2 linked regions of the Verrucomicrobium spinosum DSM 4136 = JCM 18804 genome follow. The protein of the gene in region 1 interacts with the protein of each later gene in a pairwise test. Links are inferred from orthologs where the notes say so. Each region holds a gene or a part of one and is shown in the gene's direction. Other genes may lie near its edges.

Region 1 (10,789 bases):
GGCACCCCGGTGAGCTGCTTCAGCATGCGCGGCAGGGCGGGGCGCTGGAGCTCGGCGTAGAGGGCGGGAATGACGAGGGCGACGGGTTTCTCCAGCGAGAGCTCCTTGAGCAGGGCCTCACGCTCTTCGAGGGCAGTCTCGGCGAGGTGATGCAGTGTTGGAAGCAGAATGGGCTGGTGGAAATCGGGCACGCGTTAGAGAGGGAAAAGGGAAGAGGGGTAAGTGATAAGGTGAGGAAGGGACAGTGCGTCAGTCAGTGCCGAGGGCTGAGGAGGGGCTCAGGCCGGGAGTCTGGTGTCTGGACTTTGGACCTGTCTCAAGTAGCGGGTTTCACTTTTCACTCGTTACTTATCACTTTTCACTCGGGCTACGGCTTCTGTCTCGCTGTTGAAGGTGTTTCCCTCGCCGTCGGTTTCGATTTCCCCATCGCTGGTGTCTTCGATCTCGCGGCGCCATTTGCGGGATATCCAGGGACGGACGAGGCCGTAAAGAAGGTAGGAGACAAAGAGGACGGTGGGCATCCACTGCCAGGCCTTCACGGTGAAAGCGAGGACGATGATGCTGATGAGCACCCAGTGGAAGGAGCGACGTGTGCGCCAGTTGATGGACTTGAAGCTGGGGTACTCCAGGCTGCTGACCATGAGGTAGGAGAGCAGAACCATGAGGGCGGGCAGGGTGTACTTCCACTTTCCGATTTCGCGGTCCATGCCGTCCAACCACATGAGGGTCATCGTGAGCGAGACGATGACGCCAGCCGCGGCCGGAATGGGGCAGCCGCGAAAGGAGGTGGAAGACTTTTTCCCAGTTTCAGTCTCGATGGCCGCCAAACAGTTGAACCGTGCGAGTCGCATGGCACCGCAGACGAGGTAGATGCAGGCAATGAGCCAGCCGAGCCCGCTGAACGTTTTCTCAAACTCAGCCAGCACAATGTCGTGCACCAGGAGCGCGGGTGCCATGCCGAAGGAGACGATGTCCGCCAGGGAGTCAAACTCACGGCCGAAGTCAGAACTCTGACCGCTGAGACGGGCCAGGCGGCCATCGAGGAGGTCGAACAAACAGGCGACAAGGATGAACCCAATGGCCCACATGTACCGCTGATGACCAGTGTCCGGCTGGAAACGGCCGACAATATGGAGGATGGCCATGAACCCGCAGAGGAGGTTCCCTGCCGTCATGAGATTTGGCAGAACGTAAATGCGAGGTTCGCGGTCGCGATCGTCGGTGGGGGACGTGGACATGGTGGCCGCGACTGTAGCGCGTTTTTTTGACAGGATTGACAAGATTTTTAAGAGATTAACAAGATGGAGGCGGGGGGGCGCCTGGTTGAGTCGCCCAAAAGTGGGCTGTTGAGACGCTTTGCTGGTTTGGGTCCGCTTCTCGCTGGTTTAGGGCAGCTCCCAACCAGCCCACTTGCGCTGTCTCAACTTCCCCCTCCCCAGTTGCCTCTTTGGCGTGACGGGCGTAAGGTCTTTCTATAATGAGCACCGCGACTGTCGCCGATCCTGTTTCCTCTGATGTTGTAGCTGAGCTGCCGCCGCTGAGCGGGGCAACCAAGATGGGAGCGCTGCTGGAATCCTACCCGGGGGCGCAGCGGGCACTCTTTGCGAAGTATCACATCGGCGGATGCCGGAGTTGCGGCTTCCAGCCGGGGGAGACGCTGGCGGAGGTGTGTGCCCGCAACGAAAACATTCCGGTCGAGGAGGCCGTTGCCTTCATTCAGGAAAGTTACCAGAGCGATGCAAGCCTGCAAATCACCCCAGAGGACTTGGTGAAGCTGCGCGAGGTGAGCCCGAACACGAAGCTGCTGGATGTGCGCTCCCGCGAGGAGCACGAGGCGGTGGCCATCCCCGGCTCTCATCTGGTCTCGCAGGAACTCATTCAGGTGATCTTTGACCAGTGGAACAAGACCGACCCTGTGGTGATCTATGACCACCAGGGAAACAGTGCGATGGATGCGGCCGCGTACTTCCTGGGTCATGGCTTCGTGGAGACGAAGTGCCTGAAGGGCGGGATCGATGCCTACAGCCTGGATGTGGACCCCAGCATCCCGCGGTATCGCTTGGAAATCGAGGACTAGGCGGGGGCTTTTTTGACAGGATTAACAAGATTTTTTGAAAATTAACAAGATGGGAGCTTTGGACGGATAGGTGGGCGGCAGGTAGAGATTGATCTGCCCCCGTCATGTCTTCTGTCTTTGGTCTTCCCGTCTCTTGTCTCCACTGACTATGAACGAAGAAGTTTTGCAGGACGCTCTGGCCAACCCCCAGAATGTGGGGGAGATCCCGGATGCGGATGCTGTGGGCACCGTGGGCAGCCCAGACTGTGGGGACATGGTGCGCATGTGGATCAAATACAAGGAGCAGGACGGCAAGAAGGTCATCGACAAGGCGACTTTCCAGAGCTTCGGCTGCCAGACGGCGATCGCGGTTGCGAGTCTGGCGACTCAGCTCATCAAGGGCAAGACGCGGGAGGAGGCGCTCGATCTGAGTGCTGAAGAACTCTCCAAGCCGCTCGGGCCTCTGCCGCCGATGAAGATCCACTGTGGGCAGATGGTGGAAGGGGCTCTGAAGGCGGCCCTGGAAGCGGAAACGGCAGAGAAAGCCCACGTGCGCCCTGAGGCGTCCCCAACGGCGAACGCTCCCGTAGAACAAGCTCCGACACTGCACGATGCCCTGGCAGCGGCCGGCAAAAAGCAGGCTGCCAAGATTAAGATCGTGAAGTTCTAGTCCTGTGGGGCGAACTGCCACGTTTTCAACTTGAGCGTTGTAGGGCAGGCGCTCTGCCTGGCTCGCACTGCCGCCTCCGCCCCCGGAATCGGCTGCGGACATTCATGCGACGACCGTTCCGCCGTCGGCCGCGTATTCATATGCTGAATTCGATCTGCCCGCTCGGGATGCACCGGTCATCAGGCCAGAAGCTGTGCTACCACTTTTCACCTTTTACTTTTTACTTTTCACTGGTTCGCAGCTTCTTAGAGGTCCAAGCAGCCCGCCCCCATTCTTTTCCCTCCCCCTCTATTGCCATGCACACTGATATTGACCTGAATCGAGAAGTTGAAGCCATCCAGATCCCGAGTGGGGACGCCATCCGCCTGCCGGCAGGGACGCGGGTGATCATCACCCAGTCTCTTGGCGGCACCTACACGGTGGCGACTGACCACGGGTTGGCCCGTATCTCGGCCAAGGATGCTGATGCGTTGGGGATCGACCCAGAGGAGGACAAAAAGCAGGAGACGCAGAGCTCCTCGAACATCCCGGGAGATGCGAGCGACCTGGAGATGCAGGTCTGGCAGCAGCTCCGCGGAGTCTATGATCCCGAAATCCCGGTGAACATCGTGGACTTGGGCCTGGTGTATGATTGTGCTGTGAGCAACGACGAAGAAGGCAAGATCAAAGCCCTCGTAAAGATGACACTCACTGCCCCCGGCTGCGGCATGGGCCCTACGATCGCAGCCGATGCCCAGGCTCGCATCATGACCATCGAGCACATGGACGATGCCGCCGTGGAACTCGTCTGGGATCCAGCATGGAACCAGAGCATGATCTCCGAGGAGGGGAAAATGAAGTTGGGGATGATCTGAGGCGCAGTGCGCCTCGAAAGCAAAAAGGGGTTAGTAAAAAGTGAAAAGTGGAAGGGTTGCGCTGCAACTCCTCGGCTTTTTTGTTTGGCGCAGGCTAGGAGAGGTTTGGACCTGTGAGCACCTTCGCAGGTTGTCCCTCGACTTTTTACTTTTTACTTTTTACTTTTCACTCATCGTTCCTCCCCTCCCTAACACTCCCGTTTTCTCACACATGTCCTCTCCGAGTATCGGCACCCCCTTCACCTCTTCCGCAACCCGTGTTCTCATGCTTGGCTCAGGAGAGCTGGGCAAGGAGGTGGTGATTGAGTTGCAGCGGTTCGGGTGTGAGGTGATCGCGGTGGATTCGTATGCGAATGCCCCGGCCATGCAGGTGGCGGACAGGGCGCACGTTGTCTCCATGCTAGATGCGGAGGCGCTGCGGGCGGTGCTGGTAACGGAGAAGCCGAATCTGATCGTGCCTGAGGTGGAGGCGATTGCCACGGATGTTTTGGTCGAGCTGGAGGCGGAGGGGTACAAGGTGGTGCCGACGGCACGGGCGGCGAAGCTGACGATGAATCGTGAAGGCATCCGCCGTCTGGCGACGGAGGAGCTGGGGCTCCGCTCCTCGCCGTACAAGTTTGCCGCGACGGAGGAGGAATTCCGCGCGGCGGTGGCAGAGATCGGCATGCCCTGTGTGGTGAAGCCGATCATGAGCAGCTCTGGCAAGGGGCAGAGCGTGGTGCGCAGCGAGGCCGATCTGGCCTATTCCTGGAAGTACGCTCAAGAAGGCGGTCGCGCTGGCAAGGGCAAGGTCATCGTGGAAGGCTTTGTGGACTTTGACTATGAAATTACCATGCTGACGGTGCGCCACGCCGGCGGCACGTCCTTCTGCGAGCCCATCGGGCACCTGCAGATCGACGGGGACTACCGTGAGAGCTGGCAACCGCAGCCGATGACCGTGGCGGCACTGGCGGAGTCCAAGCGCATCGCGGAGGCCATCACCACCGCTCTGGGCGGGTGGGGCATCTTCGGCGTGGAGCTCTTTGTGAAGGATGACGTGGTGTGGTTCAGCGAGGTCTCCCCGCGGCCGCATGACACGGGACTGGTGACGATTATTTCCCAAGACCTGAGCGAGTTTGCGCTTCATGCCCGCGCCATCCTTGGGCTGCCGATCCCCAATATTGCCCAGCACGGGCCCAGTGCCTCCGCAGTGATCCTGGTGGAAGGTCATTCCAAGGACGTGCAGTTCGGCAATCTCACGGCCGCGCTCAGTGAGCCAGACACGGCCCTGCGTCTCTTTGGCAAGCCCGAGGTCAAGGGCAAGCGCCGTATGGGCGTGGTGGCGGCGCGGGCGGAGAGCATCGAGGCGGCACGGGAGAAGGCTCGCAATGCAGCGGGAGCGGTGGACGTGCGGTTGTGATATCAGGGAGAGCTTGCGCTGGAGACCCCGGCGCAAGTGCCCGTAGGGTATCCTTATTCACAATCGACGTCGTTTGCTGCTGCGTTGACATGACGGAGGATCGACAAGACTCAGCAACGGGCAAAGTCCGGCCGATATCGGTCTGGACGAAAGCAGATCCCCGACGAGATGCCCAGTTCTCCGGGCTGAATCAGGCTCCCATTCACATGCTGTGGGCAGGGCTGTGTTTTCCGGTGCCGTGGGTTGACGACAGCACTGCGGATGGGTAAGTGAGCGGACTGTGTCGAGCTATCTATGGAGCACGCCTGAAGTGATTGTGGGTCTCTCGCGAGAGCGGTTTGGCGTGGAGATTGCCCTGCAACTCTGGAATGAGCTGCAAAAGAAGCCGGTGGGGGAAGGGATGCGGCACTCGCATCGAGACTACTGCGGTATCGGCCTGTTGAAGACGGAGTCGGGGGTAGGGCTGTTCGAGATCTGTGATGGAGATGGCTTTCAGAAGGTGCACTGGACCCATATCGATTCGTTTGTGAGGTACTGGGCAGAACAGTCTGACCATGGACTCTGCGGAGCGGATCCAGAACATCCGGAGTTGCTCACGGATTCTGCCTTCAAGCTGAACAACCAGCGAATCCATAGGAAGTGGGTGTGTGAGCTCCTGGAGCAGTCGGCAGCCAGACGGGTGGCCGATGGGCAAGGCTGTCGTGGAGTGGAAAAGTGTCCAACGTCCGAATCTCCCCGGGTGGTGAAACGGCATCCGGCTCCCTTTGGCCTCCGTTGGTGGAGGGCTTACATGGACAGATAACGCACTAAGCGACAGGCGCCGTCTGCGTTGCCACCTTGCAATACGCGCGCACTTTGGCGCGGCAAAGTAATGCGAACTGGACGATGGCCCAGACGGCGGAGACGATGACCCCGACGATGAAGGAGACGGTCATGGTCACCTCCATGATTTTTTGGGCGGTGGCGTCGCCGCCGACACCCTTCATCGCCTCAACCATGACCGGCCCCGAAAGGTGGGTGTGACTGATCCAGCCGTTAACTGCGGCCACCGCTACGGCAACAACGGCGAGAATCAGGGTGAGTTTGCGGCCCCATTCACGCCCACGGATGAGGCCGATGGCTGAAGCCATTTGCACGGGTACGAGAATCAACGAAAAGCCCATGAGGACCTTGTAGTAGGCGGCGTATGTGGCGTCGTTTTGCAGAATGGTGGGCACGGGATTGCCGGGGTACATCTCCGGCTTGGTCATCATCATCACGCTGGAAAGGATGCCGAAGATGCCAAACGCGGCGAAGGCCAGATTAAGAATGCCGATGACGAGGAGTGTCTTCGGCTTCTGGATGGGGAGGGCGGGAGGTTGCATGGGGAGGGGCGTTAAGAATGTTCTACTGGCAGGCTTGACGAGCGAGGGGGCGAGTGAGGAGGATGATTTGCAGGAGACTGTAGATGAGAGATAGAGCGAAGAGCATGAGCAGGACGGCCTTGAAAATGCCCCCCAAGGTGTCGAAGACCGCATTCAGAAACTCCAGCTTTCCCTGAATGGTGGGATCTTTGGAAGTCACGGGAGCGGATGTCGGAGGCGCACCGGGCAGAGGGAGGAGGCCGGTGATCACGGCAATGCTGCCGGTGCAGACAAGGAATTGAAGGCTGGCGAGAACGACGGTGGTCTGCCGCGCCCATTCCCGCAGCCTGATAAGGCCGATGGCGGCAACAATTTGAAGCACCACCAGGAGAGTGCCGATGCCGAGGAGCCACAAGGTGGCGGATGTTCCCGGCGGTCCTGATACGGGATTCTGCCCGGAACTGATGATGGAAAAGAGACTGGAGCCAAGACCGGAGACCGCAAAGCATAGATTGATGATGCCGATTGCCAGAGGTGCTTTTGAAGGGCGGGGGGAGACTGCCGAGGGCGTAGCGGTGGCAGGGGTGAGGTGTGGAGTGGGCAGGTGCGGCGGTGACTTGGGCCGGGGAATCGGAGGGGGAGAGTCTGGGAACATCGGGGCGTCTTTTTAATTAGAAGACCTTCTCGGAAAAGGCGGGGCGGCTGGGGAAAGATGGGTGTGAAATGGAGAAAAGCAACGGGGGCGTGACCGGGGCGGGGCGCGGGCCCGGTTGCCTCACGGCGCCGAACAGATGTGCGCCGCGGGCATGTCCTTCCGCGCCGACCGGGCGGTGGTCTCCGGGTGCCCTGCTTGCAATAGGAAACAACTTAAAGTTGCAAAGGGGCACGGTGTTGATCCTGAACACCGATGACCGTGCGGGGTGCTTATCTACGACTGGCAGTTCAAGCTCAAAGACGCATCTGCCTCCTGGTAGCGGTTGGCGGCGGAAATGGCGTGACCGAACAACAGACCCGCGCCTCCAAGCAGCAAGCGCTAAGAACCTTTCACTCCCCCCACATCTTCTTTTCCCAGGCCTTCTGCTTGCCCTTGGCTTCACGGAGGCAGGGGGGCGAGATTCATGATCAGGTGGTTTAGCCAGCCAGGGGGGCCGCCTGAGGGGGCGCTCGAAGTCGATGAAAAGGACGACACGATATCCGTTGGTATCGTTCCAGACTTCGTGGTTCCACGTGTTGTCAAAGATGAGGCGCTTGCCTTCCTGCCAGGTATGAATCTGATTGGCGATGCGGATGCGGCATTGCTCGCGAGGCTCTGGGACGAGCGGGCCCACATGCAGACGCAGGACGCCGGCCCAGGCTCCGCGATGGGAGGGGATGTGCTTGCCAGGGGAAAGGATGCTGAAGAAGTCGGTGGTAAGTCCGGGGATCTTGTCCAGAAGTTACATCGTCACCGGGCAACGGGCGGAGTTCTCGCCGCAGTCCATGCCAGCCGCTTTGAGGAAGAATGTCTTCCAGTGGTCGTCTGCCTGGATGTCGCCCACTCCCTTCATGATGTCCTGGAAGCTTGGCATGGCGTCGCGGTACTTCATGACATGATCGAGCTCTGCCCGCCAGCCTCCACCTCATCCACCCAGGGGAAGTGCCTGGTGCTGTACACCGGGGGATCTCCCAAGGGCGAGAAGCGGGCAATGACATCTTCCACCCAGTCTTGCACGGCTTCCAGCTACTGGCCAAGCGGCGTGGCGGCGGGCTTGATGCGATGGGTGCGATCGTATGCCAGCAGAGGGAGGCTGCCGAGCGCGTGCTGCTTCTTGTATTCAGCGGCTGACTTTGTGTCAGATGGGCTGGCTGCGGAAGGCATGGAGGCAGGGGCGGACATGGGGGCAAATGCAGACTGGGAACCAGGAATTCGGAAAGAAAAATTGCAAATGAGAATGGATGAATGGAGGGGGCTGGGAGGTGGCAAGCTTCGTCATCCGAAAGTACGGTAGGTGTGGCACGGGGGAGGGGGGGCTTTGGGAAGAGGGGCGCTGAAATTCGCGTCTCTGTGGCCACTCCACTTCTCTTTTGGTTTGACAATTCCTGCCTGGCGGGCAGAATCCCTCCCACGCAGGTGCCAGAGATGGTGCCACAATGCGAATGCGGGCGTAGTTCAATGGTAGAACACGAGCTTCCCAAGCTTGATACGTGAGTTCGATTCTCATCGCCCGCTCCACAAAATGAACGAGTTACGGCTCGTGTTCTGGACAGTTTCAGGACGAGCCTTCACGAGAGGAGCTGGGACTTCTGGCTAAAAGTACACTTGAGGGCGCATGCGACTTTCGGCTAATTGCCTGGCCCCTTTGGTTGAACTGAGCCCCCTCCTTCGCAGGTGCCACGGTTCGAGTCGCCAACGCCCTCTGCGCGCCCTGGAAAGTTGCTGTTCTCTCCCTGATTCACAGGTCTGGCCTCCGTTGCACAGACTCAGAATGCCCTGCAACACCCCCAAGTGTTTTTATCCAAACCGGTTACGGGCGATGGTCGATGGTCAATGGTCGATTCGCTCACGGAGAGGCTTCCCAACAGACGATGGAACTGGCGGGGATGACGAGAGGCTCCTGGCCATCCGTCTCGAATCGCAGTTTCCCCTGAAGAACTCTTACGCGGTGGGCTTGTACCACGCGAAGGGTCCCGTCAGTGAGTGTCAGTTCGTAATGTTTGAGTTCTGGAGTGGAGTCAGGTTGAATCCCATCACTGGACATAGACCGTCGGAAGCCGGAGGTGTAGCGGTGTATGTAAGATACCCTGTGCGCTGAGCCTCCTGGCCGGGCGCAATAGTAACGCAAAGTCGGGGCAAGGGAAGGGGATTTTTTGGTGAGGTTTCTGGAACCAAGGGGCGCCGGGGCGATGAGCGCTTCTTGATCAGGGATCCCCGTGGGGACACCGAAGGCAAAGATGGGCTGCATGGCATTTGCGGCCTTGGGTTAGATGGCTTTCTGCTTGGGAGGACCGGGACTGTGGAGATAAAACAAGAAAAACAACCCGGCGATGGTGATGGGGTAGTACCAGCCCAGATAGCTGTTCAGGAGAATGGAGAGAAAGCTCAAAGAATCCAGATAGGACCAGATGGAGAGAAGGAGCGCCGCGGTGAGGAAGATGCTGATGAGCACGAGCGGACGGGATGGTCGATTGTGGGACCGTTGGGAGAGGAAACAAGCCAGGCCGGCGGCGAGGACGTTGGTGCCGGAGAAGATGCGCAGGTCGATCATCAGTGCCTGGAGGGTGTTTTTGTAGTGGCTGCGGATGTGTTCCTTGATCGCTGCAATCTTGTCGGAGAGGGGAAGGGCTTTCTTTTTGATCGCGGTGAGAGCCCGGTCTGCGGTGGCTCTGAGCGAGGGCTGGCTGCCGTCGCCCGTCGGTGAGGGGGGAGTTGAGGTGATGTTGAGGATGTAGTTCTTGGGGTTGACCCGGAAGCTGGCGATCTCAGTCTCGATGGCGGTGGCTTGTGCCGGAGTAAGGAGCTTTTGGGCCAGGTCCGTTTGCAGGGCCTTCTCGGTCGCATCAAACGCGGGGGTGACAAGTCGCTCAGTCTTGAGGGTGACGTAGTCGCGCGCGTATGCCTCTATGCGTTGCTGGCCGATGAAGGTATATGCGAAACAACCGGCGAACAGAATGACGAGAACCAGATGCAGGGTCTTTAGAACATGCATGTAGCGAGGGGGCTAGGGCTGGGCTTTCGGATGAACCGGCGGGGCTACAGTGCCGGCAGGAGCAGCGGGACGGTTGCGTTGTTCCTTGAACTTGGCGGCATCAGCCGGAGGCATGGCCATCACGACAGCTTTGTTTTTGAGCGCAATGCGTTCAGGTTCGGTGAGTTTCTGGCTGAGCTTCTTTGCGGCGGCGGCTTCGAGCGCGGAGAGTTCTGGGACGAAGACCAGTTCATACCCTCGCGGGTTGGGGAGCTTGCTGAGGTCTTGATACGCCCCAACCTGGGCGAGGCGCAGCGTGCCGTCGTGGGGTTCGTCGAGCTTCGGGGACGAAAATCTGGCCTTGGGAGCTTGGGAGACGGTGGCGACGAAGGCTCCGATTGTGAGCCGGGCGGGCAGGGGCGGGGTGCCGGCCGGGGCTTTGATGGGACCAAGGGCCTCGTCAGGGATGGTGACGTCGAACGCTTCTTCGGTGGCCATCACGATCTCGACGACATCAAGGTCATCGGCACCAAGGGCGGCAAAAGTCGAGTCTGGATTGATGTTCTCTGGACGAAGGCCGAGCTGCCTGGCGATGATGGCTCGAACTTCGGAAAGGGGGGTGTCCGTTGTAGAGGCAGACTGGGCAGGGGGGCTCGACGGTGCTGAGGAAGGGCTGGCTGGTGATGAGGGCTTGGGGTTGCAAGAGGTAAGACCTACGGCAAGGAGGGCTATGGAGACACAGGTGAAAGAGGTTCGAGACATGGGGACGGAGGCGAAAGGTCGGGCCATCTGGTGCCCATCT
Region 2 (10,841 bases), 5.1 Mb from region 1 along the record:
ACTCTGCGCACCACTTCCGCCGCCGATCTGGCTTTGAGCACCAACCGGGGCATCGCCATCGGTGCCGCCACTGGCGCGGGGACCAGCACCATCGAGGTGCAGTCCGGCTCACTCACCTTTGCAGGCATCATCGCCAATCGAGGAACAGGGCCCGCGGGTCTGATCAAAACCGGTGCCGGGGTGCTCAATCTCTCTGGTTCCACCGCCAACACCTTCAGCGGCCCCATCACGGTGAAAGCCGGCACCCTGCGGGCCGCCAGCGCGGCGCGACTGGGCACCGCCACCAATGTTCCCACGAACTTCACCCTGGACGGAGGGGGCTTCGACTACACCGGCGGCGGCTCCCCCATCGAGCGGGGCATCCACATCACTGCCAATGGCGGCACCCTCTACAGCTCCGTGGTGGCGTGGCGGCTCAATGGCAATATCACCGGCTCCGGCACGCTCACCATCAATGTGACGGCGGGATTCATCTCCACCTCGGGCGACAACAGCGCCTTCACCGGTGACATCGACATTGCCGCCGGAGAACTCCAGCTGCGCAAGGCGGCGGCCCTGGGCACCACCGACGGCAAGACCACCGTCCGCACCAATGCCACCCTGTCCCTGGACCAGAACGGCACTGGGGGAGGCGGCCAGGTTCCGGGAGACAACAACTACAAGGACGCCCTGGTTCTTGAAAACAACGCCACCCTGCGCAACCGCGGCGGCACCGGCGGCGGAGCGACCAACAGCCTCTACTCCGGCACCGTCACCCTGCAATCAGGCGTGGCCGTGATGGACATCGCGGGTCGTGTGCTCACCGTGCAAAACGTCATCAGCGGGGCAGGAGGCATCAACAAAACTGGCGCGGGCGAACTGGTCGTGGAGGCACAGAACACCTACACCGGGAAAACCACCGTCTCCGCAGGCACTTACTCCCTGGGAGCCTCCGCCTCCATCGCTGACAGTCCGTGGCTCCAGGTGAACAGCGGCACCACGCTCAAAGCGACTGCGCTCACCGGGACCGGGGGCTACACCACCAACAGCCAGGTCTTCACGGGCTCCGGCACCTTCCTCGGCAACTTCGGCTTGGGCGGCACCGCTCTCATCAAGGCGGGCGACTCCACCACCCAGGCCTTGAGCTCGATAGCCAGTGCAGGAGATCTCACGGGCAACCTCACCTTTGATGGAGACCTCTCCTTCAGCGCCAACGCCAGCGCGACCACCCGCGCCATCTTCGGCCTGGGCGGCGCTGGAGCGGGCCAGTTCGACCGGATCACCATCACCGGTGCCCTCAATGTGGGAGCCAACACCCGGTTCGAAGTGGTCTGGGTGAACGGCTTCGAAGCAGGCTGGGGCCAGTCGTTCGATCTCCTGGACTGGGCGTCGGGCTCCGCCATCTGGGGCACCTTTGACCCATTCCTCGAAACCTCGCTGGACCTCCCTGAGTTCACCCTCGGCTCCGGCCTCTACTGGGACTACAGCACCTTCAAGGACGACGGCATCATCCGGGTGGCTCCCGAGCCCTCCCGTGCCTTGCTCCTGCTGGCAGCATGCGGCACCCTTCTCCTGCGGCGGCGGCGCAGCTATTCCGCTATGTAAACGGGCGTGCCCGGCTCCACCAGATCATAGAGCTCCACCACATCCAGATTGCGCATGCGCACGCAGCCGTGGCTGCCCCGCTGACCGATCAGCTCCTCCTGGTTGGTGCCGTGGATGTACACGTAGCGGTCCTTGGTGTTCGCATTGCGCTCCTCCGTACCCTCCAGCCACAGGATGCGCGCCAGGATGAGGTCCGCGTCGGTCTTTTCCCCAGGCACCCATTCGCCCACAGCCTTCCGGCTCTTAAAGATGGTGTGCAACGGACTGTCCGCCCCGTGCTTCTCCGCCACACGAAAGGCCCCCAGCGGCGTGCGGTTGGAGCCCTCCTCAAAACCAATGCCAAACTTCGAGGTGCTGCATGGCCAGCTCTTCACCTGGCGCGTACCATCCCATAGGGAAAGGGTTTGCGTGGCGACGGAGACTTCGAGGCGTGGGTGCGAAAGTTGCATTTTGCAGGCGTCGGGGTAATCTGCCCGCCCTTTTCTACAAAGCAAACATCATGAGCAACACCAAACATGTCGCGGTCGTCGGCGCCACCGGAGCGGTGGGAGTGGAAATGTTGCGCTGCCTCGAACAGCGCAACTTCCCCGTCGGCCAGCTTACCCTTCTTGCCAGCGCCAGGAGCGCCGGAAAGACGATGAAATTCAAGGGTGAGGACGTGACAGTGAAGGAACTGACGCCCGACGCCTTCGCCGGTGTGGACATCGCCCTCTTCAGCGCAGGCGGCGGCATCAGCAAGGAGTTCGCTCCACACGCCACCAAGGCGGGCGCCATCGTGGTGGACAACTCCTCCGCCTTCCGCATGGATGACGAGGTGCCGCTCGTGGTGCCAGAGATCAATGCTGCGGACCTCAAGAATCTTCCCAAAGGCATCGCCGCCAACCCGAACTGCACCACCGCCATCACCCTGATGGCCCTGTACCCGCTGCATCAGGCCTTTGGCGTGAAGCGTGTGTTCGCCAGCAGCTACCAGGCCGTCTCCGGCACCGGAGCCCAAGCCATTGAGGAACTGGAAGCACAGATCCGCGACTGGGCCTCTGCCGACCGCAAGTGGGACGACGTCCGCCTCGCTGCGGACAAAGTGAAGGTCTATCCCCACCAGATCGCCTTCAACGCCCTGCCGCACGTGGACAGCTTCCTCGACTCCGGCTACACCAAGGAGGAGATGAAAATGGAGAACGAAGGGCGCAAGATCATGCACCACCCCGGTTTCCGCGCCAGCGTCACCTGCGTGCGGGTGCCCGTCTTCCGGGCTCACAGCGTGGCCGTGAGCGCTGAATTTGAGAAGCCTGTCACCGTTGCAGAGGCGCGCGCCGTGCTCGCCAAGGCCCCGGGACTCGATGTTGTGGATGATCCCACGCTCAAGCAGTATCCGCTGGCTCTCGATGTGGCTGGCAAGGACAACTGCGCAGTGGGCCGCCTTCGACTCGATTGCGCCCTCGACAACGGCCTCGCCTTCTGGATCGCCGGCGACCAGCTCCTCAAAGGAGCCGCTCTCAATGCGGTGCAGATCGCTGAGTGCCTGTAACCGACACCCTGGCAGACTCTTCCACCCCGCAGCGGCCTTCTGGTCCTGCGGGGTTTTTGTTGGTTTGTCCGAGCGCGTCGTTCAATCGTCCCGCCTCCCGCCGTCCTGCTTGATGTCCCGGCACTTCCAGTGCACTTTGACAAGGCTGTGACATCCGTTGGACATGCCCCGCACCCCTCTTTGCTCCAGCCGCCTTCGCCGCTGGAACTCGCGCGTGCGAAGCAGGCTGCAGGCGACCTGGTGTTTCTCGACAGCGCCATCGCTACCAACAGTTCCTTCTCCATCGTCGCCGAGGCCCCGGAAGAAGTGCTGACCGGCAATCTCTTTGAAGATGCCTCCAAGCTTCGCGAGATCATGCAGCAGCACCGTCCCCGCCATGTGGCGGATCTCGGTGCTCCGGCTGGTGGCCTCTATGGATGGATCGGGTTTGACGGGCAATACACGCTGGGCCGCTTTGCCCGATGCCACGTGTATCAACACGGAACCCAGTCCTGGCTCAAGACTGGAGACGGCGCGGGCGATGGCAGGCCGGATCTGCTCAAGGCCACTGCCACCGCGCCGGTGGAGACCCTCCTTCCCGAGTTCACGCCATGCATGACAGAGGAGGACTTCTGCAACCGCGTCCGGCGCGCGCAGGAGTACATCACCGCGGGTGATATCTACCAGGTGAACCTCTCCTATCCCTGGTCCGCCACCTGGCCGGCGGGCTTGGATCCATGGCGTTTCTACGAGCGGCTGCGCAAGGCCTCCCCCGCCCCCTACAGTGCTTACCTGAACCTTGCCGGCACCCAGGTGTTCAGCGCATCACCCGAGTGCTTCCTCAAGATCAGCGGCAATCACATCGTGACCCGCCCCATCAAAGGGACACGACCGCGCGCCAGCGAAGCGATCGAAGACCAGTGCCTCGCCGGCGAACTGCTCAACTCCCCCAAAGAACGTGCGGAGCTCGTGATGATCACTGACCTGGAACGCAACGATCTGGGACAGGTTTGTGAATACGGCAGCGTACAGGTGACGGCGTTGTTGAAGCACGAACGCCATGCGCAGGTGCATCATCTCGTCTCCACCGTGGAAGGCACCCTGCGGCCTGATGTGGATCACCTCGATGCGTTTCTGGCATGCTTTCCCGGCGGCTCCATCAGCGGTGCGCCAAAGAAGCGCGCCCTGGAGATCATTCACGAACTTGAGCCGCATCCACGCGGCCTCTACACCGGCGCCATCGGCTGCTTTGGCTTCAATGGTGAAAGCCACTTCAGCATCGCCATCCGCACCGCCTGGCGTGAAGGTGAGCACGCCATGTTCAACACCGGTGCCGGCATCGTGGCAGATTCGGATCCGCTGCGTGAGTGGGAGGAAACTCGCCACAAAGCCGCAGGCCTGCTGCTGGCCAGCCGTTGACTCTCAACATCAATTGCCGCCTCTTGGAAAAAAAGAGCCCGCGGCTGCGAGAGCCGCGGGCTTTTGTCTGAGAGAGAGTGACTGAACGCGTCTCAAGAAAGACGTCTTCAGCGGATCGCTTAGAGCGCGCCTTTGAGGGCGGAGGAGGGAACGAAGCGAACCGTCTTGGAGGCTTTGATCTTCATGGCTTCACCCGTCTTCGGGTTGCGGCCGGTGCGGGCGGCACGCTTGGCCACCTTGAAGGTACCGAAGCCGATAAGCTGGACCGTACCGGTCTTTGCCACGCCCTTGGAAATCGAAGCGAGCACGGCTTCCACGGCATCCGAAGCGGCGCGTTTGGAAGTGTCCCCGCCGAGATTCTTTTGCACGGCTTCAATAAGTTCAGCTTTATTCATGGTCTGCGTGATATGTTTGGGTTGCTGGAAGGACCCTCTGCTGGATAAGTGCGGGGCTTCGCGTTTGTTTATGGATAAATTCACGGAAAGCGTCAACCCCATTTCGTCTCCAGCCCTTATTTTTTCAGGCATGAAACGCTTTTTGCTGCCACAAGAATCACCCCGGATTGACATCACTGCATTCATCGCCGCAGGAGCAGTTGTGGTAGGTGGTGTGACCGTCTCCGCCGAAGCCAGCATTTGGTACAGTTGTGTTCTCCGTGGCGATATTAATCACATTCATATTGGCCCCCGCTCCAACATTCAGGACGGCACTATTGTGCATGTGGCAGATGACTTTGAGGCGAGGGTGGGTGAGGCCGTCAGCGTGGGCCACAGAGCCATCATCCACGCCTGCACCATCGGAGATGAGACTCTGGTCGGCATGGGGGCCATCGTCATGGATGGTGCCGTCATCGGTCCACGCTGCATCATCGCAGCCGGAGCCCTGGTGACCAAGCACACCGTGGTGCCCGAGGGCTCGCTCATCGTAGGCTCACCTGCACGGGTGGTGCGAACCCTGAGCCAGGAGGAACAGGCAGGAAATGCCCGGCTTGCCGCGAAATACGTCGAAATCTCGCGCCGATACCGGGACATGGGCCAACTGTAAAATGCCAGACGAGGCGTATCTGCATCGAACTGCCGCTTGAGATTCCAGCAGGATTGTTCCAAGGAAAGATGCCCATGCCGTGAAGGCATCCCTCACTTCCTCCTGCCATGTCTGCCGATCTCAAGTCTTATCTCACTCAACGTGTCGCCTTTGTGGATGCGGCGCTGGATCGTTTTGTAGCAGCGGCAGAGACCCGGCCGGTGACGATTCACAAGGCCATGCGGCACAGTCTGTTCGCGGGTGGGAAACGGCTCCGCCCCATCCTCTGTCTTGCCGCAGCCGAAGCTTGTGGCGGCTCGCTGGAGAATGCCTTGTACGCTGCGTGCGCAGTCGAGTGTCTTCACACCTATTCGCTCATTCATGATGACCTGCCCTGCATGGATGATGACGACATGCGGCGCGGTGTGCCCACCTGTCACAAGGTCTTTGGCGAGGCCATGGCCCTGCTGGCCGGGGATGCACTGCAGGCGCTCTCGTTTGAACTGGTGGCGCAAACTCCGGTGACCCACCGCCACTCTCCCGCCGCCATGGTCTTGGAACTGGCCCGCACTGCCGGCAGCCTGCATCTGGTGGGCGGACAGGTCGCGGATCTGGAAGGGGAAGGCAAGAAGCTCGGCATCGAGGACCTGCGCTACATTCACGAAAGCAAGACCGCCGCACTGTTGACCTCCAGCGTGAAGCTGGGCGGCATGAGTGCTGATGCGCAGTTGGATCAAGTGCAGGCGCTGCATGACTTCGGCATGGCCACAGGGCTGGCCTTCCAGATCATCGACGACATCCTGGACGTGACGCAGACCACGGAAAAGCTGGGCAAAAGCGCTGGCAAAGACGTGGCCTCGGAGAAGTCCACCTACCCCGCCCTCATGGGCCTGGACGCCTCCCGCGATGAAGCTCATCGACTCACCGGGAAAGCGCGCCAGGCGCTGGAAGTCTTCGGCCCCAACGGTCACTGGCTGCATCAACTGGCAGACTACCTTCTCAAGCGCGACTACTAGCCGCACCAGCCGCCGCATTTTTCATGCACCCCAAGCTGTTGCGACTGGCCCAGACGGAAGTTGAGCGGATCCTCGCACAGCTTCCTGAAACCGTTCGCGACGCCGCACTTGAGTGTTTCATCTCCTACGAAAACGCCGCAGACGAGTCCGACGAGACCCTGGCGGACCTGCTCGGGCTCTTCGAAGGATTCAGCCGGTTGGACCCTGAACCCTCCGGCCCGTCCGAGATGCCCCGCGTGCGCCTCTTCCTGGACAACCTCTGGCTCTATGCAGAAGAGGATGAGCGCACCTACCGTGATGAGGTTCGCATCACTTATTTACACGAACTCGGCCACTACCTCGGCTGGGGCGAGGAGGAGGTCGAGGCCCTGGGGCTGGGGTAGGCCGCCTGCGGCGGAGACACAAGACTTCAAGACACAAGACGAAAGACCTGAGACTGGGAAGGGAAGGTGCTTTTCAGGCTGGGCGGAAGAGGGGCCCTGCTCCACGCATTCCTAGAACCCAGTCTTCCCGCTCCGCATGCGATGTTGGAGTTGCGTCCCGCATGCGGGACGGTCAGGAGGCAGGCGGCCTGGCGACAACACCAGGGCCAGGGAACGTTCATCGCCCGGCGAAGGCCGCGTCAAGCCGAAACACTCCAAGATGCTGGCGCGTTGAAGGACGCCCCCCTTGCCAAACAAACATTCTCCATCCATCCAGCATCCCCCAAGGCCACTCCCCCCTCTTCCCGCTCGACTCCGGGCCGTCCCGCGCTACTCATTCTCCCATGTCCGACTCTCCATCTTCGCTTTCCTCCAAGTTGTTTGCCATGGCGAAGCAATACATCCCCGGCGGGGTCAACTCCCCGGTCCGCGCCTTTCGCAACGTGGGCGGCGAGCCTTTCTTCGCCCAGCGGGCCAAGGGCTGCCGGGTGTGGGATGTGGACGGCAAGGACCGGATTGACTACGTGGGCACCTGGGGTCCGGCCATTTTGGGCCACGCCCCCCAGTGCGTCATCGAGGCGGTGCACAACGCCGCCAAGGACGGGGTCAGCTTCGGCATCCCAAATGCCTACGAGGTGGAGATGGCCAAGCTCATCGTGGACTGGGTGCCCAGCGTCGAGAAGGTTCGCATGACCAACAGCGGCACAGAGGCCACCATGTCGTGCATTCGTCTCGCCCGGGGTTACACGAAGCGCGACCGGATCGTGAAGTTTGACGGTTGCTATCACGGCCATGTGGATTCCCTGCTGGTCGCGGCTGGCAGTGGTGCCCTCACCCACGGCCACCCGGACAGCGCCGGCGTGCCCAAGAGCTTCGCGGAGCTGACCACCGTGCTGCCGTACAACGACGTCGCCGCCCTCGAGGAGTGCTTTGACAAGTACGGCCACGAGATCGCCGCCCTCATCGTGGAGAGCTACCCTGCCAACGCCGGGCTCATTCTTCCGCAACCGGGTTTCCTGCAAAAGATGCGCGAGGTCACGGAGAAGCACGGCGCGCTGCTGATCCTGGATGAAGTGATGACCGGCTTCCGTGTCGCCCGCGGCGGGGTTCAAGAAAAAGAAGGGCTCAAGCCAGATCTCACCGCCCTGGGCAAGGTGATCGGCGGCGGCCTCCCCGTCGGTGCTTTTGGCGGTCGCGCCGAGATCATGGACTACCTTGCTCCCGATGGTCCCGTGTACCAGGCTGGCACCCTGTCTGGCAACCCCCTGGCCATGGCCGCCGGTCTGGCCCAGTTGCAGGAAATGGAGAAACAGAAGGGCTGGGACCGTCTGGAAGACCTCGGCCAGATCATGGAAACCGCGGTGCTCGATGTACTGAAGAAGACCGGCCGCAACTACCAGTGGTATCGCACCGGCAGCATGTTCTGCCTCTTCTTCACGGAGAAGCCCGTGCTCAATCTCACGGACGCCAAGACGAGCGACCTCGCATCCTTCAGGAAGTTCTTCCACTACTGTCTGGACCACGGCGTGTACTTCGCGCCTTCGCAGTTCGAAACCGGCTTCATCAGCATGGCCCACGGCCCTGATGATCTGGCTCGCACCGCCGAGGTGGTGCAGAAAGCGTTGCTGTCATTGGATTAAGTGGGAGGTGGTGAACGATCCGCCAAGTATTCGAACCCGGAGGGTTCACCATGAATAGCCATGTGGTGGAGCGTGCGTAGCGAGTGCAACCCATGGAAAACGTGGAGCGGAAACTCTTCCGCGGAGCGGTCGGCCATCACGACGGTCATACATCCCAAGCAGACACTACCCGCCCAAGGCCTACCGCTCCGCGGTAGCACGGCGTTGACACTTTCCACGGGTTTGACTCGCTAAACTCGCCTAACCCGTGGCTATTCATGGTGGACCCTCCGGGTTCGGAATCCCCCCAAACACCACGCATTTAGAGAGATGTCACCCCTGCGAACCGCATTGGCCTCAAGTTCCCACGAGAGAGGCTCCTAACACAGAAGCCCTGTCGCCGTGTAGACGCTCCGCCGCCGGAGGTCTCTACCAGACATCTGCCTACCAGTTTTCAGCAAACGCACCCCGCAGGCGTTTGCAAAAAAGAAGGGCGCTCGCATAATCGCAGTGTCTTCCTCCCCCACCCGATGCTCTCCCTCCTCAAGATCCAAAATCTCGCCCTCGTAGAAGACCTCGCGTGGGAGCTTGGTCCAGGTCTCGTGGGCGTCACCGGCGAGACAGGAGCTGGCAAGTCCATCATCGTGGGCGCGCTCAAGCTGATCCTGGGTGAGCGTGCCGACAAGGGGCTCATCCGCACTGGCACGGAGTCCTGCAGTGTAGAGGCGGTGTTTGATCTGAAGAAGACCGACACCGTGGACAGCATTCTGACGGCATCGGGACTCGATCCGCTGGACGGGGAGTCCCTCATCATCCGACGGGTCATCGGAGCCAGCACCAACAAGCAGTTCGTGAATGGTTCGCCCGTCACGTCCGCCATGCTCAAGGAGCTGGGGGCCTACCTGGTGGACCTGCATGGACCTCACGACCACCAGTCACTCAATTCACGGGAACGCCAGCTTGAGATGCTGGACGGGTATGCGGGACTTGATGACGCCAGCGAGGCGTATCGTGCCGCGCATCAAATCTGGCGGAAGGCCGTGGGCGAGTACGAAGAACTCGCCACCAGTGAACGAGCCTCCGAGCAGGAGATGGACATGCTCCGCTTCCAGATCAACGATATTGACGCGGCGGGCCTGCGCGAAGGCGAAGAGGAACAGATCGAATCCCGCCACCGCATCGCCGCGAACGGTTCCCGCCTCGTGGAACTGTGCGGACAGGTGGAAGAACGCCTGGGCGAAGGAGAAGGAGGTGTGCTGGCAGGCATGCGCGATGTCTCCCGCCTCCTCCATGATCTTGAGAAGCTTGACCCCAAGCTGGCGGAATCCTTTCAGGGCTTCCAGTCGGCCTACATTGAGCTGCAGGATCTGGAGGGCAGCGTCCGCGACTATGCGGAGGAGATCGAAATCCAGCCCGAGGAACTTGAGCGGCTGGAGGAGCGCATTCACATCATCCAGCTCCTCAAGCGCAAGTACGGGAGCTCCATCACCGCGATCCTGAAGTTCAAGGAAGAGGCAGAGGAGAAACTGGGCCGGATGGAAAACCGCGGCGAAGCTCTTGAAAAGCTGGACCAGGCGGTCAAAGCCTCCCGCAAGGAGGTGGACAAGCTGGGGCACGACCTCTCCGCCCAGCGCAAGCTGGCCGCTCCACGCCTGGCCAAGGACATCGCCGTCCACCTGGCGGATCTTGGGTTCAAGCGGGCCGTGTTCGAAGTGTCCCTGACGCTCCGTCCCGAGCCTGCCCGCGACGGTTTGGAAGAGGTGGATTTCCTCTTCGCCCCCAACCCGGGCGAACCGCTCAAACCTCTGCGCCTCACCGCCTCCAGCGGGGAAATGTCCCGTGTGCTGCTGGCGGTGAAGAGCGCCCTGGCGCGGGAGGACTCCATCCCGCTCATGGTCTTTGATGAAATTGACGCCAACGTGGGCGGCAACATTGCCGAGGCCGTGGGCCGCAAGATGGCCGCCCTCTCCGGGCAGCATCAGGTCATCGCGATCACCCACATGCCCCAGCTCGCCTCCCTGGCGCAGAGCCATTTTGTGGTGACCAAGGAGTTCGACGAGCACCGCACCCGCTCCACCCTGCGGGAGGTGGCTGGCCCGGCCCGGGTGGAGGAGCTGGCCCGCATGCTGGGCGGCAAGGCCGAGAGCGCCCGCATCCACGCCGAGAGTTTGCTGGCCGGAGCGGCAAAGTAATTGCTGCTTTGAACGCCAGTCCGTGTTGTACTGGCCAAGCCAGATGCCTGAGAATCCGG

What was found.
Region 2: the proteins of purT (region 1) and VSP_RS30960 interact in binary tests that used the Escherichia coli proteins (3 or more experiments, as listed by UniProt). The link is inferred for Verrucomicrobium spinosum DSM 4136 = JCM 18804 from one-to-one orthologs.

Annotation. Positions count from the first base shown.
Region 1 is NZ_ABIZ01000001.1:2,562,973-2,573,761, forward strand. What follows is about bases 2,993-5,885. They hold purT (formate-dependent phosphoribosylglycinamide formyltransferase), read left to right. Parts: upstream 2,993-3,791; coding sequence 3,792-4,979; downstream 4,980-5,885. Other genes in these bases: sufT (putative Fe-S cluster assembly protein SufT), read left to right, coding at 3,023-3,580; VSP_RS10435 (hypothetical protein), read left to right, coding at 5,260-5,781; VSP_RS10440 (hypothetical protein), read right to left, coding at 5,786-5,885. Also shown: VSP_RS10405 (glycosyltransferase family protein), read right to left, coding at 1-191; pssA (CDP-diacylglycerol--serine O-phosphatidyltransferase), read right to left, coding at 345-1,238; VSP_RS10415 (rhodanese-like domain-containing protein), read left to right, coding at 1,478-2,077; VSP_RS10420 (iron-sulfur cluster scaffold-like protein), read left to right, coding at 2,226-2,726; more of VSP_RS10440, read right to left, coding at 5,886-6,343; VSP_RS10445 (hypothetical protein), read right to left, coding at 6,366-6,977; VSP_RS43595 (hypothetical protein), read right to left, coding at 7,905-8,033; VSP_RS42145 (hypothetical protein), read right to left, coding at 8,043-8,198; VSP_RS10470 (hypothetical protein), read right to left, coding at 9,283-10,008. UniProt on the Escherichia coli protein: Involved in the de novo purine biosynthesis. Catalyzes the transfer of formate to 5-phospho-ribosyl-glycinamide (GAR), producing 5-phospho-ribosyl-N-formylglycinamide (FGAR). Formate is provided by PurU via hydrolysis of 10-formyl-tetrahydrofolate.
Region 2 is NZ_ABIZ01000001.1:7,667,859-7,678,699, forward strand. The notes cover bases 4,661-7,605. They hold VSP_RS30960 (polyprenyl synthetase family protein), read left to right. Parts: upstream 4,661-5,661; coding sequence 5,662-6,549; downstream 6,550-7,605. Other genes in these bases: VSP_RS30950 (HU family DNA-binding protein), read right to left, coding at 4,661-4,905; VSP_RS30955 (gamma carbonic anhydrase family protein), read left to right, coding at 5,036-5,554; VSP_RS30965 (metallopeptidase family protein), read left to right, coding at 6,573-6,932; hemL (glutamate-1-semialdehyde 2,1-aminomutase), read left to right, coding at 7,316-7,605. Outside these bases: VSP_RS30930 (beta strand repeat-containing protein), read left to right, coding at 1-1,584; VSP_RS30935 (L,D-transpeptidase), read right to left, coding at 1,569-2,033; VSP_RS30940 (aspartate-semialdehyde dehydrogenase), read left to right, coding at 2,084-3,112; VSP_RS38255 (anthranilate synthase component I family protein), read left to right, coding at 3,293-4,510; more of VSP_RS30950, read right to left, coding at 4,630-4,660; more of hemL, read left to right, coding at 7,606-8,611; DNA repair protein RecN, read left to right, coding at 9,121-10,782.